2 regions of the Shewanella sp. FJAT-51649 genome follow, and region 1 is predicted to be linked to the other one. Evidence: riboswitches for the same ligand, from Rfam matches in the RefSeq annotation. Region 1 holds a riboswitch; the other holds the start of a gene.
What was found. A riboswitch is a leader RNA that binds a small molecule or an ion and turns the genes downstream of it on or off. The one in region 1 is predicted to bind cyclic di-GMP.

Region 1 (16,463 bases):
TTGAATATCTGCATTAAAGCCCATGTCTAACATACGGTCGGCTTCATCGAGCACTAAAAAATCGATGCTAGAGAGGCTTAAATTACAGGCGGTCAGGTGCTCGAGTAAGCGCCCTGGCGTCGCGACAATAATATCGGCACCACGCTTAAGTTTTTGCGCCTGAGTCTCAACCTTTACACCACCGTAAATGGTTAATACGCTGAAATTTAAATACTTGCTGTAGGCTTCAACGTTGTCGGCGACTTGAGCCGCTAGCTCACGAGTCGGCGTGAGGATTAATACCCGCGCGTTCGATTTTAAGGTCTCGCTGGGATTTTCCACCATCTTTTGCAGTATCGGCAGGGCGAAGGCCGCCGTTTTGCCCGTGCCTGTTTGCGCACTAGCCAGCACATCTTGCCCGCGGCGGATAGCGGGGATCGCTTGCTGCTGAATAGGTGTCATTTTTTGATAACCGCAATCTGAGATAGCGCGTAAAATCTCGGGGCAAAAACTAAAAGATTCAAATCTCATTTTGGATTCCTGTCAGTCACTTATTCAATCATTCAAGCGCATCATTCTATTGTTGAAAGCGCACTCTGCCGCACTTTATTCATTACAACAGCGCTTCACTACAAGAGTGCTTCAAACCTATGCACTTGCTTACGCATTTCCGCCACACAGTATTTTTGCACTTTGTGTAGCAGAAAAATGGCGGGCGCGGAGTATAGCAAAATTTTCGGTTAAAACCTGTACTTTTTAACCCTTTGGGATTTTATAACAATCTGTAAGCGGTTTTAGATGTGGTTGAAACTGTAGAGGGGAAAACCTAGAGGGGGAGTATCGCGCCATCATCTTAGCTGATAATGGCGCGACGGGAGTACTAGCCAAAGGCGCGGCGTAGACCGAGGGCCTTTTCGGCATTGTGTTTTAAATGGTTAGCGGCATCACCTATTTGATGGGTGGCGGCGAGGTTTTCGCTGCTGGTTTGGGTGATGGAGTGAATGTTGTTAGTGATTTCATGTACCACTTGGCGCTGTTGATCGGCGGCCACCGCGTTTTGCTGAGCAAAGGTGTGGATCTCGCTCACCTCTTGGTAAATGGTGTTCACGTTCTCGGCGGAAGTTTGAATATCGTTAGCACATAGCTCGGCATGCTGACGGCTCTGTTCCATCTCCTTCGCCCAGGCATTTAGCATGCTGAACATCTTGTCGACGCTCTGGGAAATACTGTTGGTCGACAATTGAGTGCGGCTCGACAGCGCGCGTACTTCGTCGGCGACAACCGCAAACCCACGGCCTTGCTCGCCTGCGCGAGCCGCCTCAATCGCGGCGTTGAGGGCGAGTAGGTTAGTCTGCTCGGCAATCGAGTCAATCTCGCCCATGGCGCTGGCCACCCGTTCGGCTTCCTTATTGAGTTGATGGGCATTATTGGCGGCATCGGCCACGGATTTGGCTAATTGCTCAACCTTTTGGGTGTTGGCCTTCATATTGGCGCTGCTTTTGAGGCAGAGATCGTAGGCGGTGTTGATACTGGTCGAGGTCAGTTGGGTATTTTGTGCGACCTCGGCAATGGTTGAGCTCATTTCTTCCATCGCGCTGGCGAGTTGCTCTAGCTGGTTTTTCTCTTGATCTAGGCTGACATAGGTTTGTTCTGTCGTCACCACCAGCTGATCGGCAATCGCATGTAAGTGGTGGGCCTGATCTTGGGTGCGGCCAAGCACGCCGTTCATCTTGGCTTGCAATAGGATCAATTGGAAATCGAGAATCGATGAGGTATCGGCGCCTGAGTAAATATAGCGGCTGATAGAGTCATATTTCTCTTGCATTTCAATCAATTTGGCTGGAATGCGAAAGGCCTCATCGTAGAAGATTGCCAGATTGAGGCTCATTAGAATCGCCCCTGCGAAAATCACTCCCCAACCCCAAAAGTAACCCGCAATCAGTAAACCTGTGGTAGCAACAACGGCGGAGACAAAACGTTTTTGCATTAAGCTGAGTGGTTTAGGGATGGGTTTATTTTGTATTAGTCTGCGATAGATATCCGTGGCTTTGCTGACATAGGCCGCCTGCGGCTGAATACGCACCGACTGATAACCTATGATAGTCCCATTCTCAAACAGGGGAGAAACAAAGGCATCGACCCAATAGAAACCGCCATTCTTACAGCGGTTTTTGACTATGCCTCGCCAGGATTGGCCGGATTTCAGCTTTTCCCACATTTCTTTAAAGGCGGCGCTGGGCATATCTGGGTGACGCACCTTGTTATGAGGCTGGCCGATCAATTCCTCGGGCTTATAACCCGAGACTTCGGCAAAGCGTTGATTAACGTAGGTAATAATCCCACGGGTATCTGTGGTAGAAATCAATTCGTCTTGCGGTGTGAGGCGGACTTCCTGTGCGTTACTGTGGAGTTGGCTGGTTTTACTGCGGCTAGGGTTACTCTGGCTCATTTAGTGTGTCCATTCAGGGCCGATACGACTTTTGGGGTAAATGTAACTGGTAAAACGGGTGCCAGCTCTCATTGGAGTCGGCTTATTATGTGATAATGGTATCATTTTTGTGTGGGTATTGGAGAGCGGTTTTTAGCTTTACCCGCAACAAAAGTAATGATTTTTAAATTTTGTAAGTTTCTGCAAATATTGCATTTTTAATTCGCTTTCAAACGAGTGTTTATCCTGTTTAAAAGCAAATTTTAGAGTTTTGTATAAGGTCTGTTTTTAGCTTATGCCTGGCTAAAGCGGTTATAAGTTCATTTGCCTAAATAGTGGTAGGAGCTTAGGTGAAAAACATCAGCCTGACTATTGGACTAATGTCGTGATTTAGCTTGTCAGAACAGTAACATCATAGGTGGAACGGGTCTTGAAGCGACTCTAAATAAAAAGCCCAAGCGTTGGCTTGGGCCTTAGTTTTGTGCCACTTAACGTTAGATGGCTTTTGTGACCTTTGTTAGCCACTCAAGCTCACTGCCCGACATTAATGGCGATAAGGTGTTAAACACTTTCTGATGGTAAGCATTAAACCAGTCGATTTCGCCTTGGGTTAACAGGCTCTTATCGATAAGGCGAGCATCCATTGGGATCAGCGTTAAGGCATCAAATTCATACATTTCACGCTCGGCGCCCTTTAAGGCTTCGCAGTGTTGCACTACCACTAGGTTTTCTAAGCGGATCCCAAAACTGTCGGCGCGGTAATAACCTGGCTCGTTGGATAACACCATGCCAGGCATTAGGGCGATGGCATTGAGGTTTTTACCGATACGCTGCGGACCTTCGTGCACGCTGAGGAAATGACCGACGCCGTGGCCTGTGCCGTGGTCGTAATCAAACCCATGTTGCCACAGATATTGGCGGGCGAAGGCATCGAGTTGTTGCCCTGTGGTGCCTTTCGGATAGCGAGCCTGATCTAAGGAGATATGGCCTTTTAATACCAAGGTGACCATTTTCTTCTGTTCATCGGTCACTTTACCAATGGCGATAGTGCGAGTGACATCCGTGGTGCCGTCCAGATACTGAGCGCCAGAATCCACAAGGTAGATGCTGTCCATCGTCATCATGGCAGGCGTGCCATTGTTATGGTTGTAGTGGCACATGGCCGCATTGGCGCCAGCGGCGGAAATGGTATCGAAACTTGGCTCGCGATATTGTGGATCTTCTAGGCGGAAGCTCTCTAACTTGTCGGCGAGGGTTGCTTCATCATGCAGACGATGGGCAGCGACCTCGGCATCGAGCCAAGCGAGGAAACGACTCACGGCCACACCATCACGGATATGGCTGGCGCGCATGCCTGCTAATTCGGCGGCATTTTTCTGTGCCTTAGGCAGGGAGACGGGGTCGATACCGGCGATTAATTTAGCGCCAGCATCGCGGGCGATATTTTGCGCCCAAGCGTTGGCAGAGTTCGGATCGGCGAGCAGTTTCACGCCTTGTAAGCTTGCCAAGGTATCGGCAAGTGAAGCTTCGCTCTTAAAGCTCACACCCGCTCCAACGTGTTCCTCAATGCCTTCAGGGAGTTTGTTCAAATCGGTAAATAGCTGCATATCGCCATTGGCGTGAAGTAGCGCGCAGCCGAGCACGACCGGCAGACGCGGCACGTCATTACCACGGATATTGAGCAGCCAGCAGAAGGAGTCTAAAGCGGCGATCAGCGCGACATCGGCGCCCGCTTTTTTGACTAATGCGCCAATCTCGGTCCGTTTTTGCAGACTGGTCTTACCCGCACTCTCATTGCTAAATAACGTGATAGCTGCGCTCGATGGTGCAGGTCGATTTTGCCAGTGTTTATCAATCGGATTCTGTGCGACGGCAACCAGTTCAATTTGAGCCTTCGCTAAGGTCGCTTTGGCGTTTTCAAACCACGCTAAGGTGTGTAAACGGGCATCGAAGCCTACACGTGAACCAGCGGCAAGCGTATCGCATAGCCATTCGATTTGCGGTGTGTCGGTCAGGCTTTCATAACTAAAGAGATTTGCATCCACCTGCAGACGCACTTGCACCGTATAACGACCATCGGTAAAGATGGCGGCTTTGTCTTTTAAGACAATGGCCATGCCCGCTGAGCCAGTAAAATCGGTTGCCCAGTACAGACGCTCGTTATGCTCAGGCACATATTCGCCTAAGTATTCATCCGCGCGCGGGATGATAAAGGCATCTAAATTGGCACTGGCGAGTTCACTACGAATGGCGGCAAGACGGTTAGCAATCTTATTAGGTTGTTGGGATGATGACGATTCTAACGACATAGGGGCTCCAAATATTGGCATTGGCGGCTGACGTAGGCGACCAAATTATAATGCGTAATGCTGGCGAAAAGGATGCGAATTGGCGGCGATTATCGCAAGCTCAATGGCTAAGATGCAAGGGGATGGAATAAAGGATTTTGTATACAATTTTGTTTTTGAAGCATCACTTTGCGGTAACATGGGCTGTGATCTTAGGCGAATTCTCAAATTGAAATGTTATCTTTATCACTCAGTCCTCCCGACTAATTCTTACAAATTAGCTACTTAAGTTTTATTCAATCGCTAATATTGGCCCATTATGCTAACATTTGCCATCTCCGCTCGGGGTCAGAGGGGAGCACATGTATCAGTGGAGTTGGCGATGCAAACATTAACAATAGACGTGGGCGGTAGCAAAGCCCTGTTCGAACTTCAACTCAAGGGGCATACAGAACAATATAAAATCCCCACGGGTGAAGGCTTTAAAATTGAAGATTTAAATGATCAAATCGCGGCGCTGGAACGGGATTATGATTTACAGAACTACCACTTAGCGATCGCTGTACCTGGACTCGTACAACAGAATCGTTTGGTGTCCTGTAAATCTTTGCCCGGTCTCAATGGGCTAAGCTTTGAAACCTTGAAAACCCAAGGCGAACTTAAGTTTATCTGCAATGATATCGACGCCGGTATGCAGGCAACCTGTGATGAAAAATATGCCTGTGAGTTGTTAGTCATGTGTGGCACTGGGATTGGCATGTCGATCGCGTTGAGCGGCAAGGCTTTTACGGGGGCCACGGGAGTCGCTGGGGAGCTTGGGCATTGCCGGGTGATGACGGAGGCGGGGGAGTTTAGTCTTGAGCAACTCGCCAGCGGCGATTCTATCCGCAGCCGTAAGATTGCTACCGCCGATGATTTATATCTCGCTGGTACTTATCTGGGGATGGGGCTAGCGTGGGCGGTCAATCTGTTTAATCCTAATCGGATCTGGTTAGCGGGCGGCATGATGAACAGCGCGCCGTACTACAAGGGGTGTCTCGATAGTTTAAGACGCATGGCCCTGAGTGCACCGTTAGCCGAAATGAAGATTAATCGTGTCGATGATATGGAGACCTTAGTCTGCCGTGGCTTATCGGTGATCTTGGCAAGGGATTACTCGAAGGACGCCGCCTAACGGCATTCGATTGAGGTGCGAATAGACCAAGATTAAGGCGTGATAAGCTCGTTCAGGCTATCAATCTTGGCTTGCTGACGCTGATATTGATTCGGACATTGACTCAGATATTGATTTCGTTTGGGTCGAGAACAACAGCATGCGGCCATCGGATTTGTGTGTTTGCAGTGCACTCTGCATATCACCTTGTTCGATGACCGCATTTTTGTTTGCACGAGTTATCGAGCGGCGTCTTGCATAACCTCTTTCTTAAGACTTTCGATTTATTTTTATTGTCTCTCCTATTGGCAACGCGAGTCGATGATACGACTCTATGGTTTAAGCAATCCTTTTAAATACAATTCACTGCTTATTTTTTGAACTCAATAGTTCTACCTTTCTTTAAAGCCAATCCTGCGTTGATAATCGGTACAATGGCCTGTTTGTTAATATTTAGTTGCAATTTAACGCTATCGCGGCATATGCTAATTAACGTAATGACAACGTTGTCATTAGTGTAAAAGGCAAACCAATCGAAAGATTGGGACGCAAAGCCTCCGGTCTAAGGGTTCGTTTGTACCTATGATAGCGGGGATACCACAGGTTGTTTCTTCATGCTGCCGTTGTACGCACATGGTTTTAAGAGTGTTGTTTCCTGTCTACGCTTTGTTTGCCTTATTGATGCATAACTTACTCAATAGGGAAATCTCATGTTTAAGACTCAAATCTCCACCTCGGCGATGCTGGTGGCCTCGGTGCTGGCCTCCGCTGCCAGTTTTCAAGCCTTTGCAGCGCTCCCCGGTAAACCGACGTTAGGTTGGGGGGAAACCAAGTTTGCCATTATCGAGGTAAATCAAGCTGCCTCAGCCTATAACCAATTAGTGACGGTTAAAGATGCTGCCGATGTGTCCGTGACTTGGAACTTATATAACGGCGACATCGGTAATAAGGCGCAGGTGTTACTCGATGGAAATGTGGCATGGGAAGGCCCATCGAGTGCGGCGGGGACGGCCAATTTCAAGGTCAATAAGGGCGGGCGCTATCAAATGCGCGTGCAGCTTTGTAATAACGAAGGTTGCAGTGCCAGTGATGCGAGGGAAATTTTAGTCGCCGATACGGATGGCAGCCATTTACTGCCACTCAATGCGCCTTTGAAGGAAAACAATCGTCCCTATGCGAATAAATCCGGCAAAGTGGTGGGAAGTTACTTTGTGGAGTGGGGTGTTTATGGACGTAAATTCCCCGTCGATAAGATCCCTGCACAAAACTTAACCCATATTTTATATGGCTTTACCCCGATTTGTGGTGGCAATGGTATCAACGACAGCTTAAAGGAAATCGAAGGTAGCTTTGAGGCATTGCAGCGCGCCTGTGCTGGCCGTGCCGATTTTAAAGTGGCGATTCACGACCCTTGGGCGGCGGTGCAAATGCCGCAGGCGGGGGTGAGTGAGTATTCCGATCCCTACAAAGGCAACTTTGGTCAATTGATGGCGTTAAAACAAGCCTATCCCGATCTGAAGATCCTCCCCTCCGTTGGTGGCTGGACGCTCTCGGATCCCTTCTACTTTTTGGGGGATAAAACCAAGCGCGACACCTTTGTCGCCTCAGTGAAGGAGTTTTTACAAACTTGGAAGTTCTTCGATGGTGTCGATATCGACTGGGAATTCCCCGGAGGCAGTGGCGCTAACCCAAGTTTAGGGAATGCCAACGACGGACAAACCTATGTCACCCTGATGCGTGAACTGCGGGCGATGCTCGATGAGCTCAGCGCCGAAACCGGACGCAGCTATGAGTTGACCTCGGCCATCAGTGCGGGCGGCGATAAGATTGCTAAGGTCGATTATCAGGCGGCGCAGCAATATATGGATTACATCTTCCTGATGAGTTACGACTTTAATGGTGGCTGGACCAATACTGAGCTTGGACATCAAACCAATCTCTATGAGGCGAGCTGGGATCCTAATACCCGTTACACCACGGACAAAGGCGTAAAAGCGTTGCTCTCTCAAGGGGTGACGCCGGGTAAGATTGTGGTCGGCGCCGCTATGTACGGCCGCGGCTGGACTGGGGTGAATGGTTATAGCGGTAACAATCCTTTCACGGGCACCGCCACGGGCAAAGTGAAGGGCACTTGGGAAGCGGGCGTGGTGGATTATCGCCAGATCGCCAAGGATTATATGGGTGCAGGTTGGAGCTATGCCTATGATGAAACCGCCGAAGCGCCATCGGTCTTTAATGCATCAACGGGCGATTTAATTACCTTCGACGATGCGCGCTCTGTTAAAGCCAAGGGCCAATACGTGCTGACCAATCAGCTCGGTGGTCTGTTCGCCTGGGAAATTGATGCCGATAATGGCGACATACTCAATGCTATGCACGAAGGTTTAGGTCATGGTGAGGGCACCACGCCACCTGCGAATAAAGCGCCGATTGCCAATGCGGGAGCTGATATCACGGTAACGGGAACTGCGGATGTCACACTAAACGGCAGTGCGTCGCGGGATCCTGAAAACGGCGCCTTGAGTTATCAATGGAGCCAAGTCTCGGGCCCAAGCTTAAGTATCAGTAATGCGGACATGGCCAATGCTGTGGTGCAACTGAGTGAGGCGGCCTCGGATGTGGTGTATGTGTTTAGCCTGCAAGTCACAGATCCCGAAGGATTATCTTCAACCGATACTGTGACTTTAACCCATAAGGCCGAGACGGCAAACCAAGCGCCTGTGGTGACTGTGCCAGCGAACGTGACGGTTGAAGCGGGGCAATCGGTGAGCATTAATGCGACGGCAACCGACGCCGATGGCGACAGCCTCGCCTACGCATGGACAGTGCCCAGCGGTGTGGTGGCGAGTGGACAAAACAGTGCCACACTGGTGGTGACGGCGCCGACGGTTACCCAATCGACCCAATACAGTTTGAGTGTATTGGTCTCCGATGGTGCCTTAGATGCCAGTGCTGCCTTGACCGTAACCGTGACGCCTAAGGCGACGGGTGGTCAATGTGATGCTACTGACCCCAATGCGGCCAACTATCCCGCCTGGAATGCGACAAGCATTTACAACACAGGTGATACCGTGAGTTATAACCAACTGGTTTGGAAGGCGAAATACTGGACTCAAGGTAACACACCTTCAAGAACCGCCGACCAATGGCAATTGTTGAGTCAGGTCGAGTTAGGTTGGGATGCGGGCGTCGCCTATAACGGCGGAGCAACCACTAGCTATAACGGTCGTCAGTGGCAAGCCAAATACTGGACTAAGGGAGATGTCCCCGGTGTCGCTGCGGTATGGACGGATATCGGCGCGGCGTCTTGCCCTTAGTCGATAGGGATTAAAGACATTAAAAAAGCCCTGCAATGCAGGGCTTTTTATTAAGGGTTACAGCGTCAGATTAATTAATCTTCAGCAGCTCAACATCAAAAATCAGTACCGAACCGCCGCCAATTTTGCCAGTGCTGCGGTTGCCATAGGCCAGTTCGCTTGGAATAAAGAAGCGGTACTTATCGCCTTCGACCATCAGTTGTACGCCTTCAGTCCAGCCTTTAATCACGCGATTGAGTGGGAAGGCTATGGGTTCTCCGCGCTCGACCGAGCTATCGAACACTGTGCCATCAATTAAGGTGCCGTGGTAATGCACAGTCACTGTATCACTCGCCTTAGGATGAATCGTGCCAGTGCCTTGCTGTAACACTTGATATTGCAATCCCGAGGCGGTGGTTTTCACCCCTTCTTGGGTTTTGTTTTGCGCTAAAAACTCATTACCTAAACGGATATTTTCTTGGGCCGCTTTTTGGTTATTCATCGAGGTAAAGAAGTAAAAAATCACCCCAGCAATCACAACAACGGCAAGTAACATTTTCATATTAAGGAGCACCTCAGTCAATTTTGGCCATGTTATCAGTTTTTTAGCCGAAGTGGCTAGCGCCTCGGTTCGGCGCGGTAGTGGACGATTCGCGTTACATTTTCTCACTTTTTTAAAATGGCTAAAGGCTTTATCCCGTTTTAGAGATCGCTTAACCTGTGACATTAGACTCTACAAAAACTCAATAAAAACAGATAAGAAGAATAAACAAGGACAGTCTTATGTTAACCAAAGCGGCAAAACCTCTGGTCAAACTCGTCGACCGTTATTTACCCGACCCTTATATCTTTGTCTTGCTCTTAACCTTAGTGGTGCTGATTTCGGCCGTGGTAGCCGAGCAGAAAACCCCACTCGAAGTCATCAATTACTGGGGCGATGGCTTTTGGGCACTGCTGAGTTTTTCGATGCAGATGCTATTAGTGCTGGTGGCGGGATTTATGCTCGCCAGCTCGCCACCGATTAAGAAATTACTCGATGGCATCGCTGGATTCGCTAAGTCGGCGCCTCAGGCGATTATCTTAGTGACCTTGGTTTCCCTCGCCGCCAGTTGGATTAACTGGGGATTTGGTTTAGTGGTCGGCGCCTTATTCGCGAAGGCTTTAGCGCGTAAAGTGCGTGTGGATTACCGTTTATTGGTTGCCAGTGCTTACTCGGGATTTGTGGTTTGGCACGGCGGCTTAGCTGGCTCAATTCCGCTAACCATTGCCACGGCGGGGCATTTCTCAGAATCACAAATCGGCATTATCCCCACCAGCGAGACCATCTTCGCGAGCTTTAACCTGTTGTTAGTGCTGATTTTGTTTGTGGTGATGCCTCTGGTAAACCGCTTTATGCTGCCTGAAGAGAAAGACAGTATCTATGTCGACCCTAAGGCGCTTGAGGATGGGGGCGCAGACGATAACGCGGCACAGTTGATGGCCAATACGATTCGCCCCGCGGATAAATTAGAAAACAGTCGCTTGCTCGGTTGGAGTGTCGGCGGCGCGGGACTCGTTTACTTAGGCTATTACTTTGCGGTGCAGGGTGGCAGCTTAAATCTTAATCTAGTCAACTTCTTATTTTTATTCCTCGCCATAGTGCTGCATCAAACGCCACGCAGTCTATTGCTGAGTCTCAATGAAGCCATCAAAGGAGGCGCGGGTATCGTTATCCAGTTTCCTTTTTACGCTGGCATTATGGCGGTGATGGTGCAATCGGGATTAGCCCAGAGTATTTCCGAAGGTTTTGTGGCCATCGCCAGTGCTGAAAGCCTGCCATTTTGGAGCTTTATCAGTGCCGGGATTGTGAATATTTTCGTACCTTCGGGGGGCGGACAATGGGCCGTGCAGGCACCGATTATGTTGCCTGCGGCCGAAGCCTTGGGCGCCGATGTGGCACGGGTTGCTATGGCTGTGGCTTGGGGTGATGCGTGGACTAACCTTATCCAGCCTTTCTGGGCGCTGCCAGTGTTAGCGATAGCCGGATTAAAGGCGAGGGATATCATGGGGTTCTGTTTAATGCAGTTGCTGATCACTGGGGTAATTATCAGTATCGCCCTCAGCTGGTTTTAAGCGAAAGCTTATAGGTTTTGATAAAGGGCAATCTCACTTGCCCTTCATTTTTATCCTCTTCTTTATTCTCTTTTTTAGCCACCTCACGCCTAAATGCGTTATCAAGTTAAGGTTTTAGTGTTTTGACCCAGCTTAAAACCATTTCTGCGGATAGGGGCGTCGACACAGCAGATTATGATACAGCCAGCCAAAGGATAGGATCAGCACTAGACCGCTGGCGACCGGCGAATATAAAAAGTCCCACCCTTGCGCGGTCAGCATAATAACCAGTGGGTTTGCTCCAGCAGGAGGATGCACTGTGTGGGTGAGCATCATCAATGCAATTCCCGCCCCTACGGCTAATCCTAAGCTTAGCGGCGAGACGCCTACACTGTGGAGGATGATAAGTCCCATCAGACTGGTCAGTAGGTGGCCGCAGACAATATTTCTTGGCTGTGCCAATGGGCTATCGGGAAGGGCAAATAAAATCACCATAGTGGCACCAAAGGGGGCCATCAGCCACAACAGCTGCGAACTCATTTGCTCCAAGCTTGCTAAGGCACTGATACATAACATGGCGCCTATGCCGGCGAGCAGTGCGGGTTTCAATTGTTGTGGGTTTATCACTTTCATTGTGTGTCCTTTGAGCCCAACTTGGCTATCGCGCAAGGGCTGTGGTTTATATGGTGAATATCAATAACTGCGGCTTGGGGAGGGCAGTGTTGAGTTGCCCGTTGACGCCATCCCATTGGCCGCGTTGCACTTAATTGTGTTGAATCTCTAATGGGTAGACCAATCTGTCTACTTAATATCATTGCACGAGTAGACTGAGTTGTCTACCTGTGAGAAGATACGTTTAAATCCTAATTGCAGAGGAAGGCGATATGCCACAACCCGAAGTGTTGTCAGATATGCCCTTAGATAAACGTCAACAGCTCATCACCACGGCATTTAAACTGTTTTATTTTCAGAGCGTACATGGGGTGGGTATTAACCAGATTTTGCAGGAGTCAGCGATTGCCAAAAAAACCTTGTACCATCATTTTGCGAGTAAGGATGAGTTGGTCGAAGCCGTGGTGCTATACCGCGACCAAGTGTTTTATCACTGGTTAAGCGAGCGAGTGCAGACGGCCGAGGTGGGTAAGGCGGGGATCCGCGCGTTATTTATGGCGCTCGATGACTGGTTTAACCAAAGAGTGCCGCAGCTGTGTGAGTTTCGGGGCTGTTTTTTTATCAATGTGAGTGCCGAATTTACCGATGCTAGCCATCCAGTGCATCGTTTATGTGCCGAGCATAAACAGCGGGTGGCAGATTTAATTGGTCAGCAAGTGGCGGCCTTGGGCTTGTCCGAGGCAAAAGCGGCTTATCTTGTCGATACCCTATGCCTATTGAAGGAAGGCGCCATAGTATCGGCGCAGCTACGCGGCGACACAGGTGCTGCCATGCAGGCGTTAAAAGTTGTCGAGCAATTGATTGAAATAGAAACACATTAGCGTGACGGTTAAATCAATCTATCCATGATACCCGTTTGGATCCCATAACCCAGCAGGGCTAAGTTGGTCACGACCGTGAGCCAAAACAATTGACGAAAGGCGGCTTTGACCGATTTATGCCGCAGTAACTGCTGGGCAAACAGTGCGCCGGGCCAACCCCCGAGGAGAGACATCAGATGTAGGGTGCTTTCCTTGGTGCGCCAGCGACCTTTTCGTGCTGCCGATTTGTCGAAGGCGTAGGCGATAAAGGTACATAAACTCAGCAGCAGGTATAAACCCACAATCGCAAGCGGCAGCATATGCCACCAAGCGGCGCCGATTAGCATGGCCAGAAAAACAAGCGCTAATAATAAAGGCATCGAACTCTGATGCGAGCGCGCGGCTCTGGGTTTTGCCACTTTTGATTTCGTGACTCTTGGTTCTGTGGCTCTAGATTTAGTCACTCTGCGTTGATTCACTCTTTGTTGAGTCGCTCTTCGTTCATGTACTGGAGCGGATGGCGTTTTATTGGCTCTTTTGTTGTTCATTATTCGAGTTCAAATGGCTACTAGCGTTGATGGACTTAAAGGCGAGCTGGCGCCAGAGTTTTTCGAGTGGCCCTTGGTGAAAGTAGCGTAAATACAAGCTTGCCAGTAGCAATTGCAGCAGCGAGTAACCCAGCGCTATCGCCATATAACCGCCCCTGTCGAGGGTTAATAGTAACTCGGGAGCAAAGTGGCGAAAGATAAACACACCGACAATGGATTGCAATATATACAGGCTAAAGGCGAGTTTGCCGACATTTTGCAAAGGCCTTAACACTGTCGAGCGATTTTGGCAGATTTTTACCAATATATGGATGTAAATCAGTGCAGTAGGGATAGCGCTTAGCATGACTATGATGTCCGAAAACATCACCAATGTTGGGTTTTGAGTTAATCCCAGCAGGGTATCTAGGGTAGAGAGTACAAAGCTGGCTAAAACCAGCTTGATTAAGGTGTTACGCTCAAATCCCTGCTCGAAACTACCTTGGCGATAGAGCGCCATACCTAGCAGCATCAGTCCGCCCGTGAACCACATTAAGGTGAACGGAATGACCAGCGCCATGTAACCGACCTGCATGACATGCAGGAACAGTTGATTGGCATAACCCGATGTCCAAGCGCTGTATTGTTCGGTGAATAAGGGCGATTCGCGGGTAAAGAGTTCGTCACTGCCCATGATGCTGATTAAACAGATAACTACTAACGAACTGAAAATAAAAATATTGGCCTTACGTTTTAACTCGGCGATGCTGGCATCTCGGTAGCAGAGTGCTAAAAAGCCGCAGATCCCATAGGTCAGTAAAATATCACCGGGCCAGATAATGATGCCGTGGATCAGGCCAAAGACAATCAACCATTTCAAGCGTGAGCGCAGCAGCGAATAGGCCGCTAAACCTTTATCACTAAACCGTTGGTACTGAATATAAAGCCCAACGCCAAATAAGATGGAAAACAGGCTGATAAATCGCCCTTCAATAAAGAAATTGCTAAAGGCTTCGAGCACTTGGTCTGAGAGTAATGGGATTTGATGGGGCGCATAGCCATAAAAGCTTATCCCCATAAAATAGATATTCATAAAAAATATCCCCAATACCGCTAACCCACGTATGGCATCGAGGTTGGCATTACGTCCAATTGGGATAGGCTGATGGAGCGTGTGAGTCGCATCAATGGTATTTCCCCAAGGATCCTTGGCAGCTTGAGTGATAGGTTTGATAGCAGGCATCCTTTTGCTATTGGGAAAATGAACCGAGTCTGCTCGGCGAGATTGAGTTGATAATACAAGGCGCTAGCTTAACAGGCGCTCAAACCAATGAACACTCAACTAATTAAAGCGTTAGGCGCGTGGATCGCTTTGAAAGCTATTGGCTATTCACCAATATCTTCGTTCCACAGCTGTGGCTTGGCGGCGATAAAATCGTGCATCAACTGTTTGCACTCGTGATTGTCCACCACTGTTACCTCTACACCGCGGGACTGCACATAGGCTTCCGGTCCTTGAAAGGTGACATTTTCACCGACCACCACTTTAGGGATGCCATAGAGTAGTATCGCGCCGCTACACATATCGCAGGGGGAGAGGGTCGAATAGAGCGTGGCCTTTTGGTAATCGGCGGCGGTCAATCTGCCTGCATTTTCGAGGCAATCCATTTCGGCATGCAGCACGGCGCTACCTTGTTGCACGCGTTTGTTATGGCCGCGGGCGACAATTTTCCCGTCGATCACTAATACCGAGCCAATGGGGATACCGCCTTCGGCTAATCCTTGTTTGGCCTCATCAATCGCGGCCTGTAAAAATTCATCCATTTCGATCCCCTGTCTTAGGTTGTTTGGCTTAGCATAGCAGCCTGCAAGCGTTGAGCAAGACAACCTAAGTGGTGATTTCGATTGATGATTAAGCTTGGGTTGATGTGCCTTGGCTTACTTCTGCGGCTTTTCTGAAATCCATAACTTGATATGTCCTTTCACGACCACCACGCCTTGGTTGTCGTAGGCGGTAACGGGCACCAACATATCGCCGGGCGTCCACTGCTCTGGCGTGACTTCGGCAACACATAAAATATCACTGCCCGCCTTGGCGGTGTAATCTAGGCTCATGCCCTTAGGGATCCAACGCAGGTGGGCCGGAATCGATGCTTCGGCCATCACGCCCATCGCCATTTCTAAGCCGTTACAGATGGCGATAACATGCACGGTTTTTATATGGTTATGAACGGCATGACGTTTTTTAATCAGGCAAGCACAGTGGTTAAGGCGCAATTCAGTGATCAGTGGTTTGATGGTGCCAAAATAAGGCGCCATGCGTGATACCATGATGGAGAAGATTTTTTGGCCAAAGGGCCAGCCTTGGGTTTTATGGTAAAGCGCGAGAACCTTATTGGGCTTAGCGTTTGGGGTTTGTGCGTTAGGGCTCATGGTTATCCTTCATCGGAGTGCAAACTTAAGGTGTTAGTCTTGGGCCGCTGATATTTTTAATGCTTAGCGGCGTGTCTGTTTCTTTCTGGTCGGATGAGTGTAACATTGGGATAACATTAAATGCCAGTCGGCCGAATTAAGTAAACTTCATTTCGCGGTTTTTACGCTAACACCGTATAATCACGACAAATTTGTCATCAATGACACTTCATAATGATTTAACTACAAGGACTCACAGTGAAATATTTGCTGACCTATTTTAAGGGAATGGCCATGGGGGCCGCCGATGTGGTGCCTGGGGTTTCGGGTGGCACTATCGCCTTCATTACCGGGATTCTCGATACCCTGCTCGAAAGCGTTAAACGTATTAATCCTTCGCTTTGGGGCGTGATTAAGTCGCAGGGGATTAAAGGCGCCTTTGAACATATCAATGGCGGATTTTTACTGAGTTTGTTAGCGGGGATCCTGACCAGTATTTTTACCTTCGCTAAACTGATTTCTTGGTTGCTGGTGGCCCATCCCATTCCGATTTGGTCATTCTTCTTTGGCCTTATCATCATCTCTGTGGTGCACATGCTTAAGCAGGTGAGTGGTTTTACGCTGGCGCGTTTGGGATTATTCGCCTTAGGGGTTCTGGCAGCTTGGGTGATCACAGTGCTAAACCCTGTATCGGTCGAGGCCAGTTATTTAAATATTTTCTTCGGCGGTGCGATTGCCATTTGTGCCATGGTATTACCGGGGATTTCGGGCAGTTTTATCTTATTATTGCTCGGCTTATATCCAGTGGTACTCGCGG
Region 2 (16,463 bases), 2.4 Mb from region 1:
CCGTTGTTGTTAACCATCTGAAATCAAAAGGTTCAGGCTGTTTAGAAGATTGGGTCAACTTCGAAGAGTCAGTCGATCCTGCCGATCAACAGGGCAAGTGTAACGCCTTCCGTGTATCGGCGGCTAAAGTGCTCGGCGAAGCCTTAAAAGACGTTAAGGGCGATCTGCTGGTCATTGGTGATATGAACGCCTACGGCATGGAAGATCCAATCCGCGTATTGACCGATTACGATGCGAGCAAGTCTGAGCGCGATATCATTACTGCCTCTTGGACTACTCTTGATGGCAAAGTGTTTGAGCGCCAAGGTAGCAAGATTGAGAAGGGCTATGGCCTAATCAACCTCAATACCAAGGCTCATGGCGCTGGTACTTACTCATACAGCTACAACGGTGAGTTAGGTAACCTCGACCATGCCTTAGCAAACACTAGTCTTGCCAAGCGTTTAGTGGATATCGAAGATTGGCATATCAACTCGGTTGAATCTAACCTGTTTGAATACGGCAAAAAATTCTCTGGCGAACTGGCCAAATCTGAGAATGCTTTCTCAGCCTCTGACCATGACCCAGTGATTGTGGCATTGAGCTACCCAGCGCCGGTTGAGCCACCAAAACCTGAGCCCAAGCCAAAGGATGATGGTGGTGCATTAGGATACTTAGGTTTAGCCTTACTATCGCTATTTGGCCTGCAACGCCGTCGCCGTTAATCGAGAGTTTGTACGCTCACGGCTAAGTTTGTGAGCTAAACTCAGAGCTAAGGGATGGTTTTACCATCCCTTTTTTATGGCTCGCATCGGGTGAAATGCCGAGAAGGTTCGTCAAACGGAGAAGATAAGATGGCAGTGACAGGCTCCTACCATTCAATCGAAGTGGCGAAAGCGCCACTGTGGTTTTATTTTGTCGCACTCATCAGTTTGTTATGGAACATCATGGGTTTATTGGCATTTGTTATTCAAATGACCATGACGCCTGAGGCTATGGCGCAGATGAGCCCAGATCAGATAAAACTCTATGAATCGACACCCGCTTGGCTCGACTTTGTGTTTGGTTTTGCGGTGGTTTCTGGCGTTATCGGTTGTCTGTTGTTACTCATTAAAAAAGCCTTTTCTTATAAAGTGTTGCTCGCGTCTCTGGTCGCCGTATTGGTGCAGATGGGCTATGTCTTTGGGATTCAGCAGGCGGCAGCGGTATTAGGCAGCGATGCCCTTATGATGCCGAGTGTGGTGATCCTGTGGGGGCTGTTTTTAGTCTGGTTTAGTCGTTTGGCTGTCACAAAGCATTGGTTAACTTAGGCGCAGCGACTCCTTGCCGTCTTATACTGATTAAGCCAATGCGTATGTGTTGAACTTCAGTCACTTCTTAGTAAACTGCTAGCTGGTTTTCTTTACTAGGATGTTGAAATGAGTATTTGGTTTAGACCTGTCACCTTAGAGGATTGTGCCCGTTTAGATGCTGGTATGGGGGGCAAAGGCACCTTGATGCAGACTCTCGGGATTGAGATCAGCGAGATTGGCGATGACTATATGAAGGCGACTATGCCTGCCACGCCCGCGGTACATAATCCCTTAGGCATAGTTCATGGCGGTGCGAACGTGGCGCTGGCCGAAACGGTTGCCAGCTACGCCGCAAACTTTGCGGTGGATTTCGAGCAATATTATTGTGTTGGACAAGAGATTAACGCCAACCATTTACGCGCTTCGCGTAATGGCGTGCTGACCGCGACGGCTAAACCGGTTCATTTGGGAAAACGCAGTTCGGTGTGGGAAATCTTAATCCATAATAGTGCAGGGGAGTTGACCTGTATTTCACGGATGACGGCGGCGGTAGTAAAACGCTAAGAAGGCTCAACCAACCTGTTTTAGTTGTATCAATCGATAAATAAGGACGTGATATGGATAGTGCAATGATGTGGGAATGGGTTGGTTATTTAGCGTCTGTAGTGGTAGCCATCTCTTTGATGATGTCTAATATCAAAAAGTTACGCTGGTGGAACTTGCTGGGGTCGGCATTATTCGTTGCCTATGGGGTAGCGATACAAGCTTACCCGGTGGCGGCGGTTAACTTTTTTATCGTGATAATCGATGCCTATTACTTAGTCGTCATCTATCGTGAACAGGCGGCCTCTGTCAATGAGTAATATGTAGCACTTTGAATCAATTGAAGTATTTTTTAAGTTTGTCTTAAGCTCGAGTTCTCATTTTTGCCAAGTCGGTTTGCGTTACGGCTGGCATACTCTTTATTCTGTCGCTGGCTATTTCATCGCATACGGGGAGTGAACTTTACTCCCTGAATGATCTAAGCACTCTTCGTTAATCTGAAATGTAGATTGTTTGAATCTATATTAATCGTTTTATTGAATCTGTATCTTTGTCTATTCTAACTCCATCGACAAAACGTCGCCCCGCCAAGGAGATAAGCCATGGCCACAATTTACGATTTAATTGAATCTTGGGTTAACACCAATCAAGAATGAGGAGCAAGGTATGAGTCAACAGTATTTAACAAGCCAAAGCGGTTCTCCAATTGCTGACGATCAAAACTCATTGTCAGCGGGCGAGCGTGGTCCTTTACTACTGCAAGATTGGCATTTAATTGAAAAGCTTGCCCACTTTAACCGTGAGCGTATTCCTGAGCGTGTTGTGCATGCCAAAGGCACTGGCGTATACGGTACTTTCACCCTGACCAAAGACTTAAGCGAATACACCATTGCCGATCACTTTAACGGTGTTGGTAAGCAAACTGAAACCTTCGTACGCTTCTCTACCGTGGGCGGTGAAATGGGTTCTGCTGATGCCGAGCGCGATCCCCGTGGTTTTGGTCTGCGCTTCTATACCGCTCGTGGTAATCACGATATCGTGGGTAACAACACGCCGACCTTCTTCCTGCGTGATGGGATTAAGTTTCCAGACTTTATCCATACCCAAAAGCGTAACCCATTGACTAATTTGAAAGATCCACAAGCTATGTGGGACTTCTGGTCATTAAACCCTGAAGCCATGCACCAAGTGACGATTCTGATGTCTGACCGTGGTATTCCGGCAAACTACCGCCAAATGCATGGTTATGGTTCGCATACTTTCTCGTTCTGGAATGCTAAAGGTGAGCGTTTCTGGGTGAAGTTCCACTTCAAATCGCAGCAAGGCGTGGTGAACTTAACCAATGAGCAAGCCGATAAGTTAAAGGGTATCGACCCTGACTCATCCCAGCGCGATATGGTGGTAGCAGTGACTGACGGTAACTTCCCTCGTTGGACTGTGAACGTACAGATTATGCCTGAGAGCGACGCCAACACTTACCATATCAACCCATTCGATTTAACTAAGGTGTGGCCACATGGCGATTACCCGTTAATTGAGATTGGTGTGTTAGAGCTGAATCGTTTACCGCAAAACTACTTTGCCGAAGTCGAGCAAGTGGCATTAGCACCGAGCAACTTAGTACCAGGTGTAGGCGCATCGCCCGATAAGATGTTACAGGCACGTTTATTCGCCTATGCCGATGCGCAGCGTTACCGTATTGGGGCGAACTACAACCAGTTACCAGTAAACTGCCCACATGCGACTAAAGCGAATCATCACCAACGTGCTGGCGCTATGGCGGGAACGCAATGCCCATACCATGGTAGCCAAACTGGTGGTGATGCCGCGGCTAACTATGGTCCAAACAGCACTGCGGGGGCTTTAGTTGAACCGGCTAACTTTGCCGAGCCACCATTGCGTTTAGATGGCGAAGCGGCGCGTTACAGCCGTTACAATCAGGATGATTACACGCAAGCGGGTAACCTGTATCGTATCTTCAGCGAAGCAGAGAAAGCGCGCTTAGTGGAAACGATTTCTGGCTCACTGCGTCAGGCGAGTTTGGATGTACAGCAACGTATGCTGGCACACTTCCACAAGGCCGATGCGGATTACGGTCAACGGATCCAAACTGCACTCGGGTTATAAGCTTAATCAACCCATAAAAAAGGCCAGTGTTATCACTGGCCTTTTTGTTTACTTAATTTTAATCAATTAGTTAAAGCACTAGCGTTGCGACACCTAATAGGGCGAATAAAATCGCACAACCTCTATGGATCCACTTCATCGGTAGTTTTTCGGCACTAAAATGCCCTGCAATCACCACTGGGACGTTCGCCAGCAACATACCCAAAGTGGTACCTGCAACCACCATGGCTAAGGCATCGTATTTAGCGGCTAATACGACAGTCGCGATCTGGGTTTTGTCGCCCATTTCGGCAATAAAGAACAGAATAAAGGTCGCTATAAAAGGCCCCATCTTATAGAAACGGCTTTCTTCGGCGTCTACTTTATCGGGGATTAACACCCATAGCGCAATCGCAAAGAAGGAAGCGGCAACCAAGTAGCGTGCTACATCTGGGCTTACCCAGTTAATCGCCCATTGGCCAAGCCAAGCGGCGGCAAAATGGTTAAACAGGGTTGAGAGTAAAATCCCCAAGATAATCGCGGTTTTATTTTTAAATCTTGCAGCGAGTAATAGGGCAAGCAGTTGAGTTTTATCGCCAATTTCGGCGATGGCAACCGTAAAGGTTGAGGCGAGTAACGCTTCCAAGTGTGATCCTTTAGGGGTGGTTTTTGACATAAGCACAATAGACCGTCCACCCCTAGGTGCGGTTACTGTGCTCAGGTCTTGCAGGACAAATCGATGATTTGCTGTGAACACCATGGCATGCGGCCAAGTATGTTGATGTTCACCCTGAATATCGATGGCTCGAAATCCAGTTAGCTACTCCCCCGAAGCGAGGAGGGCATTATACCCAAGTGAAACATGGTTTCAAGATTAAACTCATCAAGTCAGAGGGCAAATAATCTGACAGACGCCAATAAAATACCGCTCAACGTTTTGTAATGCATTGAATTGTAACATTTTAATTTTTGACAACGTTGTCTTTTATTGTTAGGTTAGCCCTGTCTCAATTTAAGTTACATATTGTTAACTTGAATGGAGAACCACCGTATTTGGCAAACTAATTGAAAAATTAGGACGCAAAGCCTCCGGTCTAAGGTTGTAAAGGGATGTTGTAACTAAGATAGCGGGGTTGCCTCTGAATTGATTTAATGCTTTCAATTCTTTGAAAAATAAACGGCTTTGCTTAATGCTGTTTTGCCTAAATACCACTTTTATACCTATGCCAATCTCATCGAGAAAGGCACCCTACGGAGTACATTAAAGTGGAACATCAAACTGCTTTTTCACCAATCACAAACGCTAAACTCAAACGTCCGCAACTGGCTCGCTTAAGCCTAATTGCCTTAGCTTTAAGCGCCACGAGTGCCCTCGTCAGCCAAACGGCGTCGGCCCACGGTTATGTCGTATCACCTGAGTCACGCTCGTACGCCTGTAAAACCGGCAGCAATTTAAACTGCGGCGCCGTTCAGTGGGAACCGCAAAGTGTTGAAGGTCCATCAGGTTTTCCTGAGTCAGGCCCTGCCGACGGTAAAATTGCCAGCGCCGCCAACGGGGCGTTTTCTCCCTTGGATGAACAGAGCCCAAGTCGTTGGTCTAAGCGTGATATCAAGTCGGGTTGGAATGACTTTTCTTGGCAGTTCACCGCTAACCATGTGACCCGCAATTGGCGTTACTATTTAACTCGCCAAGGGTGGGATCAAAATCAAGCGTTGAGCCGTGCAAGTTTTGACTTAGCGCCCTTCTGTGTGGTCGATGGTGGCATGGTGCAGCCGCCTAAGTTAGTGACACATAACTGTTATGTGCCTGAAGGCAGAACCGGTTATCACGTGATTTTGGCCGTGTGGGAAGTGGGGGACACCACTAACAGCTTCTACAATGCCATCGATGTGAACTTTAGCTCTGGCTCCGTGGTGCCGGGCGAGTGGACCGATATTGGTGATATTAATCCGTCACTCGATCTTAAGGCGGGTGATAAGGTGATGACGCGGGTGTTTGACGCCAACGGTGAGCAAACAGCCAAGCAAACCCAGATAACCATTGCCGATGCCACCCAAGGCGCCAAGCAAAATTGGCCATTCCTGTTAGCCAGCGCGATTAATGCCCAGCAGCCACAACTTAAGGCGGGGCAGAAGAATGCCTCTGGAGTGATCTCGCCCGTTTACGGTAAAAATGAGATTTATGCCGCGCCTAATTCGGGTCTAGAGCGAGTGGAAGTGAGCTTTGATATTGCGCCTGCGCCGGGCAATCAGCTCGATGTCACGTCACTGGCCGATGATTACACCATTGTCGATGGTGCCGCTCAGGTCAGTTTCGATGTTAGCACCAATACCGATATGCAGGTCTCGGCTTACCTGTTTAGCCACGATGGCACGGCAGCAGGGTATGTCACGCAAGCGGTCAACAATACCAGCGCGAGTTTAGTGCTTGATGTCGTTGCGCCAAAGGCGGGCCATTATCACTTACAGGTGAAGGGCGAGCCTAAGCAAGGCGAGGTTATCCAGCAAAACTTCGATCTGTTCTTAAAAGATCAAGCCACAGCGCCCGATGCCGACTTTGTCTTCCCCGAGGGCATTAAAAACTATGTGGCGGGTACTAAGGTGCTGCAACCTAAAACCGGCAAGATCTATCAATGTAAACCTTGGCCCTACAGTGGTTATTGCATGCAATGGTCGCCAACGGCAACTGGGTTTGAACCGGATGTCGGCGGCTCTTGGGCTATGGCCTGGACTGAGTTGTAACCCGTTAACAGGGGAATGAGGGATTGTGAGTCGTGTTAATCCGCGTTAGCGCAATCCCGTATCCCAGTTAGCGAATCGCAAAGCCAATAGATAAACCCTGCAATGCCACAGGTGTTGCAGGGTTTATTGTTTTGATAACAGATCCGCCTCGATTTTTTATCTTTTACTCACATTTCCTCTTCGGATAGCCAAAGCAGCGTCATCTTTGTCTATAACTGGCTTGCCCGCTGGGATAGGCTCTGTTAATGTCCCTAGCTATCTTCTATTACGCGCGATGTCGCTGCTTTGCTAAGGCAATCACGGTTGAAATTAATGTCACTTTTCTGCAAACGATTTAGTTAGCCTCAATGGCGACTGGGTTGAAATATTCAAAAGCTATTGGGGCCAATTGATCTGCTCTTTGAGATCGGATTGGATGCTTTAAGTTTAGTGACGCTTTTCGTTTGAGATTGCTGTTGGCTTAATCACAGAGTGCGCAAGGCTTTATCCTTCAAATCTACTCAAAAAACCTTAAAAAATAATAATTAATACTTGAACAGGATAATTGTGTGAATTCAAAAATGTTAGGCTCGATAGCCATTGTCGCGGGGACCGCCATTGGCGCGGGAATGTTAGCCTTACCCTTAGCCACGGCCGCCTTAGGCATGGTGCCAGCCATTTTGCTAATGGTGGTGATTTGGGGCTTGTCAGCCTATACCTCATTGTTAATGCTTGAGATTAACCTGCGCTCTGGCATCGGTGATAACGTCCATGCGATCACGGGCAAACTCCTCGGCAAGAAAGGCCAAATGGTGCAAGGCGCCTCCTTTCTCAGTTTGCTCTTTGCTTTAACAGCAGCGTATTTGACGGGCGGCTCATCGCTGTTAGTTCTTAAAGCCAAAAATATGTTTGATCTCGTGTTAGACAACCAGCTGGCGGTGGTGCTGTTTACCTTAGTGCTGGGTGGATTTGCGGCCTTAGGGGTGGCTTGGGTCGATAAAGCCTCGCGCTTCTTGTTTTCGCTGATGATTTTATTGCTGATTGTGGTCGTGCTGTTTTTATTACCCGAAGTCAGCATCTCGAGTATGGCAACCAGTGCAGTGGCCGAGTCCATGACCAGCAGTTGGATGGCGGCGATTCCAGTGGTGTTTACTTCCTTCGGTTTCCACGTGTGTATCGCGACCTTAGTGCGTTATTTAGATGGCGATGCAGTGTCGCTGCGCAAAGTATTATTAATCGGTTCAACCATTCCACTCGCTTGTTATATCTTCTGGTTATTGGTGACCTTAGGCACAGTCGGTGGCACCGAAATCAGTAGCTTTAATGGCTCTTTACCTGCGCTTATCAGTGCATTACAAGAGATTGCCCACACGCCTTGGATCAGCAAATGTATTTCGCTGTTTGCGGATTTAGCCTTAATCACCTCTTTCCTCGGGGTCACCTTAAGCCTGTATGATTTTGTGGCCGAACTGACCCGCGCGAAGAAGACCTTCCTCGGCCGCGCCCAAACCTGGTTGTTAACCTTTGTGCCGCCGCTGTTATGTGCGCTCTATGTCCCCGAAGGTTTTGTTGCCGTATTAGGCTTTGCCGCCGTGCCGCTGGTGGTGATGATTATCTTCCTGCCGATCGTAATGGCACTGCGTCAGCGCCAAGCCACGCCGCAGGGATACCAAGTGTCCGGCGGCACATTTGCCCTCGGGATTGCCGGTCTGCTAGGCGCGGTGATTATCGGCGCTCAGCTATTTGTCGCGCTGTAACTGAAGGTTGTTTCACGCGCTGATACGGCAGAGTGAAACCGATATATATGATGAATGTATTTGCTTTGTAAGCGAATTTTTCTAACTCTGTTATAGAGTGCGTGCGATATGCTAAAGTCAGGCCCAGTGCCTGACTTTTTGCTTTTTAGCGTTAACCAAAGCGGCATGTAATCCCAATAAATATAAGAAATGGCCTCGCAAGCGCTCGGCTTTCTTCACCTAAAACGGACTTAAGATAATGAAAAAATGGTTACTCTCAGTTGCCGTGGCGGCGAGTTTTGCCTCCCATGCCGATGAAGGTATGTGGCAGCCACACCAATTGCCCGCAATGGCCGATGAACTCAAAGCGAAAGGCTTAGAGATTGATGCAAAATCGATTTCCAAACTGACCGAATTCCCCATGAATGCCGTGATCAGCCTAGGTGGTTGTACGGCATCTTTTGTATCGCCAAAAGGCTTAGTCGTGACAAACCATCACTGTGCCTATGGTTCGATTCAATATAACTCGACTCCAGAGAAAAACCTGTTACAGGACGGTTTCTTAGCTAAAACCTTTGCCGATGAATTACCCGCGGCGCCTGGTTCTCGCGTTTATGTCACCGAAGATGTCACCAACGTGACTGAGCGCGTTAACGCTGGGCTTGAAAACAAGACGGGCCGTGAGTTTTATCAAGGTGTTGAGAACCAAGAAAAAGCACTCGTTGCCGAGTGTGAAAAGGATGAAGGCTACCGCTGCCAAGTGTATAGCTTCCACGGCGGCTTAGAATACTATCTGGTAAAACAGTTAGAAATCCGCGACGTACGTTTAGTCTATAACCCCGCGGGCAGCGTCGGTAAATACGGCGGCGATGTGGATAACTGGATGTGGCCGCGCCACACGGGCGACTTTTCCTTCTACCGCGCCTATGTGTCTAAAACCGGTAAACCTGCCGAATTTAGCGCCGACAATGTGCCGTACGAGCCAAAGAGCTTCTTAAAAGTCTCGGCCAAAGGCGTGAGTGAAGGGGATTTTGTGATGGTGGCGGGTTACCCCGGCCGTACCAACAGATACCGCACCGCGAACGAAGTGCAAAATCAGTTCGAATGGGCTTACCCAGAAGGCAAGATGCTGCGCGAACGTTTTATTGAAATCATCAAAGAAACCGCGCCAGAAGGCAGCGACGAGCGCATTAAGTACGAGAGCCAAATCGCAGGCTTAGCGAACTACGCTAAAAACTTTACCTCTATGATCGAGTTTTATGGCAAATCCACCATGTTAGCCGACCGCAAGGCCCGTGAAGCCGAGCTCGCCGCATGGATTGCTAAAGACAGCAGCCGCGAAGCCAAATACGGTAAAACCTTAAGTGAATTAGACGCGCTGATCGCCAAGAGCAAAGCCCATCAAGAACGGGATATGATTTTAAGCTACATTGGCAACACTACTATGGTGCCAACGGCGACCAATCTGTACCGTTTAGCCCATGAGAAGCAACTGCCTGATATGCAGCGTGAACCCGGCTTCCAAGACCGCGATATGACGCGTTTCAAGGCGAGCATGGAGCGTATCGATCGCCGTTATGCCCCAAGTGTCGATAAGGCCGTGCTCTTGGATATGCTTAAACGTTATGCCGCGTTACCTGAGGCGCAGCGCTTACCTGCAATGGATAAAGCCTTTGGTATCGATAAAAAGGTTAACGAAGCTAAACTGGCGAAAACCTTAGACAAAATGTACGCCAAAACCGAGCTGGGCAACAAAGATGTGCGTTTAGCTTGGATGGAAAAATCCGTTGATGATTTCAAAGCCTCTAAGGATCCTTTTATTCAATTCGCCGTGGCCATGTATGACACCAACATGAGCGAAGAGAAGAAAGAGAAAGAGTTAGATGGCGAGCTGATGAAAGTGCGTCCACAGTATATGGATGCCATCATTGCCTATAACCGTGAGCAAGGTAAGCCAGTGTACGCCGATGCGAACTCTAGCCTGCGCGTGACCGTTGGCCATGTTAAAGGTTATGAACCTAAAGATGGTTTAGTAGCTAAGCCCTTTACTCGCCTCGAAGGCATAGTGCAAAAAGACACGGGCGTTGACCCATTCGATGCGCCGAAAAAGCAGTTAGAGCTTATCAAGCAGAAGCAATACGGTGATTTTTATGTGAAAGCCATCGATTCTGTGCCGGTAAACTTCCTGTCGACCTTAGACACAACGGGTGGTAACTCTGGTTCTCCAACCCTAAACGGCCGTGCCGAATTAGTGGGTTTACTGTTCGATGGCGTGTATGAAAGCATCATCGGTGACTGGGCGTACGACGATAATATCAACCGCTCAATCCAAGTCGATAGCCGTTATATGCTGTGGGTGATGAAGTATTTAGATAATGCCGACAACCTATTAGCCGAGATGGAGATCGTTAAATAATCCATCGCCGCATCGCACAGGTGCGGCAAGTATGATTGCAAAGCCGCTTCTGTCATATGATTTACGGGATAAATAGGTAGCAATTGCAAGATAAGAAGAAAGCGATAAACCAATGTGGTTTATCGCTTTTTTGTATGTAATGACTTGCAGATAATTGTTGAAAGCAGTATTGCTAGGCGAGCCATGGTATTCGCTCACCGACACGGAGAATAGAAACCTAGGGTTTCTAAGCTTATGAACGAGAGCCATGGATGGCGAACTGGCCGTTAAACAGGGATGTTGTTCAAGTCCATCCGTGGATGTAGGGCCGCCCCATCTGATGTGAATTGATTCACGAATGCCGCGATGGCATGGATGCCAAAAAGCGGCCATGGGGCGGACGGTCGTCTCGCTAATCACCATGACTCACTCTTTTAGCATCGGTGTAGCTTGCAGGTTTTAAAGAAACACACAGCATGCTTTGGGACAAAAGCGATTAACCTTTTTATCTATTTATGGAGTTTATTGTCATTGTTTCCCCAGTGACTCGCCGCCTCTTTATTTAACATGAAGTATCCCTATAGGCTCGACGGCGACATCCATGTCGCCAACGGTCACTGGTGCCCCAATGCCAATTTTAACTACCCATTTGCGATATGTACGTAAGAAGTTAAGGGACAAAAATGAGTTAGGTTATTAACTCTAACTCGTCATTTTCGGATGAAAATCTCTATGGGCTAACACCTCAATCAGCCGACGCGATAGCGGTCGGCTGCATTGAATTGTTATTTTAGTTATCCTTTTGGAGGAAAAGGATCGTTACCGTGGCTATCCTTTCCGCCAATTTGTCCATCTTTATTATGAATAACTAGTTCGGTATTTTGATTTTGGCTAATTTCCCTTGCTCGGTCGACAGCATCCTGCTTTTTATCAAAATGACCGGACGAACGTTGGCCACCACTTTGCTTAATGTCCCAACCACCATCAGGGTTTGGAACAACATGTGTAGATTTACCAGTCATTGTATTTCCTCCTATGGCGTGTACTCAGTTTCTTGGCATTTAGGACATGGCGGCAAGGTGTCTGAATTGTCATCTAAGACAACCACCTGCCCACAGTTATCACATGTGTATGCACCTTTTCCTGGTTTTTCCCCAGTAGTAGACATATCGTTTCTCCATTCACTTCCCTTGAAATGGCACTGCACTTACCGTGAGGGATGCGCGGAAAGGTGCCAAGAAATTTAACGCCGCCTTAAGCGGTGAGTGACTGTTGGCTAAAATGTGAAGCGAGTTGAAACCGAGCCAACTGTTACGAATCTGACTTTAAGGCTTTGTTAGTTTACGTTAATATTTGCTATCGAAGTCATTACAATCTGGGCATGTATAAGTATATGTATCGACCCAGCTACTCATTTCACCATTTGGCCAAGATGAACCACATATTTCACAATCCACTTCAATATCTTCTGAATCTTCGTTTCCACACATCGTGCATTTAAAACCAGTTGAAGAGTCTTCGTTTGGAATCATCAAATCACTCACGTTACACTCTGGGCAATCATATGTAGCCCAATGTACGTCATATTGATGCTTTAGTCTTACTCCTCTAAAAGCAGCGTTATGAGCATCTCTAACTTCTACCTTAGCTTCTTTTAATTCGTGTTCATATTCATCAGCTAATGTTTGAAAAACACCAAGATGATCTTTACTTATTACATCTTGCAATCCAACGACACTAAATATATCTGTAAACTCATCAAACCCACGAGTTAATCGGCCTAATGCTAACCTGACTTCTTTGGTATCCATTACAAACTTGTGATGTTCGATATCATTCCTAAGATCTTTTAGCGATCTAATTTCAGAAGCCAACTCGGAATCAAAATAGTCTTTATCAGATTCAACGTATGCGAGTGCCATATCTAGAGTGATTGTATGTGGATTGAGATTGCCTTTAACAGGTAATTCAAAGTCAAACTCTTCGTCTTCCAAAACTTCAAAAGCGTCAATTAATGATATTTCATCTTTTTTAGCTCTTTTTTCAACGACTCTAAATACTTTTGAGTATATTAAGTTCTCGTCTATTGTTGAAATGTAGTGTTTTAAAATTAACTCCATAAAGTGACAGAAATGTAGTAAAGCAAATTTATGAGATCGTCTACATCCATTTTGCCCTTGTGCATATTTGGCTAAAGCTTCATCTAAACTATCGATTGCATTTCCAATAATATCTAGCTCATATTTGTGCACGACTTCTCCTTAGTAAACTAACGCCGCCAGCAGCGGCCGAGTGAAACGAGGTCCAGCGACCGCAGGGAGCGATGCTGGCTGGCCTTGTTATGAGCTTTTGCTAGTGCCACAACAAATTATCTTTATAGTTCGCAGGAGGTTTTCCATCAGTAGTTAACCCCAAGTAGTAATAAAAACTTACCATTTTACCGCCAATGTCAGCGGAACCAACAAAATACCAATGATCTGTATAAGACACTAAGCCGAAATGTGAGCGATGAGAAGCCTCTGAAACTTTAATTTCTGTACCTTTGATAAGAGAAGCAACATCCACACCAAGAGGACAGGACTCGAAGCCATGGTTTTCATATAGCTCATTGACGGGTAAGCCTCTCGCAAACATTGCATTGTTATCAATGGAGCAAATGAAAGCGTTCTTTACTAAATGTTTTATGCCTATGTCACCTTCAAATTGATAACGGTCTGAAACATTCTTTATGGTTGTGCAACCAGCCAAAATAATTGTTAGGCTAAAAATTAGGAAATTATTCATATGGCTCATAACGCCCGCCTAAGGGGCTGGCAACGCATTACCACTAAACTCAAACACAACAACTGCAACCACCGCAGCTCAATGGGACTGGAAACGCCACGCGTTGACAGTCCCTCTTGAGGCGTTTGTTAGCCCTATGATGACCAAATGCTATCAAATGGAATCGCTTCAATTTTCACGCCAAAACTCGAGATATTCGGCAAGGTCGAATTATGATGTTTTCGTATTTCTGCGCCAGTTGCATGCATTTTATCGTGAGTCGTATGCGCATCAGCTATCAATGTTACATGATAGCCAAGACCTGCTGCTCGACGAGCTGTCGTATCAACACAAAACTCTGACGCGTAACCACATAAAAGTACGCGCTCAACTTCAAGCTCTTTTAATACTTTCTCGAGATTGGTATGCAGAAACGAATCTGGAGTTGTCTTGCGTACAAATAAGTCACTGGACTCTATCACTAAACTTGCTTGTAACTTCCAACCATCTGAGCCGTACTCAATGCCTGTATTAGGTTGTTCATGTTGAATAAAAATGACTGGGATTGAGTAACTTCGAGCTGATTCAGTGACGGCATTAATTTTTTCCAACACCAATTGTGACTCAAATGGGCGTGGTTCTGGATCAAATAAAATCGACTGAACATCGATCACTAAAACCGCAGATTTCATAATATTCCTCTGATAGGGCTAACGCCCAATTAAGTAGTGAGCAACTCACTACAAAAGCCAACGCATTGCGCCATAAACACAAAACTCACCGCAAACCAAAAATGCCAAGCGTTGCGAATCTGCTTAAATTGCTTGTTAGCTGCGACGTTTTGGCCGGAGGTTTGCCACCCAACGGCCTAATTGAAAACACATTATTGCTTTCAAACAACGATGTAAAACAGACAACTCGAAAACTACAATCCGAACCACGAAACGCGCATGACAAAGAAGAAATAGCAGATAAACTTATCAGCCATGCGGGCTTAAATTTGCAAAGAATTCTTTCGAAGAAGCCGACGACCACGTGCGCAGAAACAGTTTGGGTACGACAGCGTTTCAAAACCAAAGAAGCCACAACAAAGAACTCAACAACCGCACCACTTCCCGTAAGCTAATACGGGTTAGTTCAACCACTTCACGAAAAGTGCCACTGGCGAGATAGGCGGTAAAGCGCGGACTTTCAGGTGTAAAGCTAGAACCTCTGACCAAGGCTAATAGACTATTAACTTTAGGATCTTCCTAATTCCAGCGAACGAAGTGAGCGATAGTTGAGCGCATTGTTAGGTGCTTGCCCCACCTTCTGTATTTTTGACTCTGAGCAGCAGATATTCACTAAATGAGTTAAGCCATTGTTTGGCATCATTTTCTGAGTTCCAATACCTGCCTCCGGATTGGTATCTACGTAGTGTGTCTAAAATTTGGTTATTTGAAGTGGATAGAAGCTCGTTGACGTCAGATAGAAGTACTTTGTCATTGGCGAGTTTTTCGCATTCAAAGTAAGAGTTCCAGAGCTCCTGCTCGTTTGAATTTCCAATATCAAGCGCCCAGTCCTGGTGGTAATAGCAGGACATAAAGTACTTAAGTCTCGGGAATTTCTGGGATTCCATTCAAGCACCTAACGCCGCCAGCAGGGGCAGACAAAGCGCGCAGCGGTTTGGCTGTCCCTCTGGCTGGCTTTGTTACGTGCAGATCTTGCACAGATGTTTAATTGTCTTTTCATGTTCCTTACCGACTAAGCCAACATCTTGATGAAATCGAAATCCAGATTTTTTAACTTTAGCAGCTTCGAGAGCCTTTTTTGCCTCTGAGCCATCGCTACCGATTAATGCTTTAGATGCGTGCCACTTATAATGATCAAGAGGAAACGTGAGTCTATCAACATGCTCATTAAGCACATCAAGAGCATTGGCGTACTCGTTTTCAATTTTTCGAGTTGCTACCAAATATGGATAATCAAGGTACACCCCGGTTTGGTGGTTTGGAAATTCTCTTTCCCTCTCAAGCACTTCTTTGAAAGCAGAAATACATCCATCCAAATCGTTTAGCGCTTTAAATGCGGTTGCTTTTGCCAATAAAGCACGAACATCATCAAATTTATCCTTTCTTGATTCGAAGTATTCATTAACCAAACGAAGCGATACTTCTGGATCATTATCAGCCAAAGTGAGAGCTTGGATTACTAAATATTGATCTCGCTGCGTTCTTGCTCGCTTCAACTTCGAATAGAAATGTTCTTCGATAGAAGCATTCCAATTTTTATTCCTGTACCAATCATCGGATGACACAATAAATCCTTAGCACGTAACGCCCCAAGCAGGGGCAATAACACGTAGGCTAACATACCGAACGAAGTGACGGGAGCCTACGTGTTAGTGTCCCGCTGCCTTGGTTTGTTAGGCACGTTGCCACAACACTTCCAAGTTCTTTTTAAATGCCCCTAAATTTACTCGATTTAGCCAATCGCATTCTAAACCGTACCTTTCATTAATTTCTGAAACAAGTGTGTCAAAACCGCTCATAAATTCATTGAAGGCTGTTCCGTGCTTGGTGTCAGGTGAATGGCATAAGCACAACACAACTGGATCTACAGTTAAGTTATCTTGCTTAAAAGCGGTAATGGAGCAGATATTGTCCCAGTCGATAACTGTGATAGCCATATTATTTTTAAACAAATAAATACTTTTGTTATTTACTTTTATTTCAAAGATATCTTCGCCACCACTCTTAATGCGGAATAATAGGCTTTGAAAAAATCTCGTAATCTTCATGTCAATTTTAGTGCCTAACGCCTTGCTAATTGGCTGCCGCAGCGAAGCGTAGGCAGTCCAGTGGAGGCCACGCTACTTGTGGCCGGAACGAAATTAAGCAACTTGTTATACGGCATTTTCCACTAATTCCCATAATACTCATCTACTTG

Region 2: it holds a riboswitch for cyclic di-GMP, as region 1 does, so the genes downstream of both, gbpA (N-acetylglucosamine-binding protein GbpA) here and K0H59_RS15075 (glycosyl hydrolase family 18 protein) in region 1, are expected to answer to the same signal.

What each region holds. Positions count from the first base shown of each region.
Region 1 is NZ_CP080411.1:3,418,132-3,434,594, reverse strand. Features, by position in the region: gene K0H59_RS15095 (DEAD/DEAH box helicase) at 1-510, opposite strand, end outside; gene K0H59_RS15090 (PAS domain-containing methyl-accepting chemotaxis protein) at 860-2,428, opposite strand; gene K0H59_RS15085 (aminopeptidase P family protein) at 2,902-4,716, opposite strand; gene K0H59_RS15080 (ROK family protein) at 5,078-5,869, shown strand; cyclic di-GMP riboswitch class I at 6,362-6,450, shown strand; gene K0H59_RS15075 (glycosyl hydrolase family 18 protein) at 6,559-9,165, shown strand; gene K0H59_RS15070 (FKBP-type peptidyl-prolyl cis-trans isomerase) at 9,236-9,706, opposite strand; gene K0H59_RS15065 (short-chain fatty acid transporter) at 9,928-11,256, shown strand; gene K0H59_RS15060 (HPP family protein) at 11,389-11,868, opposite strand; gene K0H59_RS15055 (TetR/AcrR family transcriptional regulator) at 12,120-12,728, shown strand; gene K0H59_RS15050 (DUF1294 domain-containing protein) at 12,737-13,255, opposite strand; gene K0H59_RS15045 (DUF418 domain-containing protein) at 13,233-14,477, opposite strand; gene K0H59_RS15040 (nucleoside deaminase) at 14,621-15,058, opposite strand; gene K0H59_RS15035 (hotdog fold domain-containing protein) at 15,173-15,667, opposite strand; gene K0H59_RS15030 (DUF368 domain-containing protein) at 15,905-16,463, shown strand, end outside.
Region 2 is NZ_CP080411.1:1,036,930-1,053,392, forward strand. Features, by position in the region: gene exeM (extracellular exonuclease ExeM) at 1-704, shown strand, start outside; gene K0H59_RS04570 (hypothetical protein) at 834-1,289, shown strand; gene K0H59_RS04575 (PaaI family thioesterase) at 1,398-1,835, shown strand; gene K0H59_RS04580 (YgjV family protein) at 1,889-2,134, shown strand; gene katB (catalase KatB) at 2,481-3,941, shown strand; gene K0H59_RS04590 (TMEM165/GDT1 family protein) at 4,012-4,566, opposite strand; cyclic di-GMP riboswitch class I at 4,966-5,061, shown strand; gene gbpA (N-acetylglucosamine-binding protein GbpA) at 5,244-6,662, shown strand; gene K0H59_RS04600 (aromatic amino acid transport family protein) at 7,223-8,398, shown strand; gene K0H59_RS04605 (S46 family peptidase) at 8,637-10,793, shown strand; gene K0H59_RS04610 (hypothetical protein) at 10,767-11,195, opposite strand; gene K0H59_RS04615 (DUF2188 domain-containing protein) at 11,567-11,794, opposite strand; gene K0H59_RS21370 (zinc ribbon-containing protein) at 11,806-11,940, opposite strand; gene K0H59_RS04625 (hypothetical protein) at 12,119-13,024, opposite strand; gene K0H59_RS04630 (hypothetical protein) at 13,125-13,565, opposite strand; gene K0H59_RS04635 (cysteine hydrolase family protein) at 13,691-14,227, opposite strand; gene K0H59_RS04640 (contact-dependent growth inhibition system immunity protein) at 14,827-15,153, opposite strand; gene K0H59_RS04645 (hypothetical protein) at 15,226-15,831, opposite strand; gene K0H59_RS04650 (hypothetical protein) at 15,940-16,314, opposite strand; gene K0H59_RS04655 (hypothetical protein) at 16,437-16,463, opposite strand, start outside.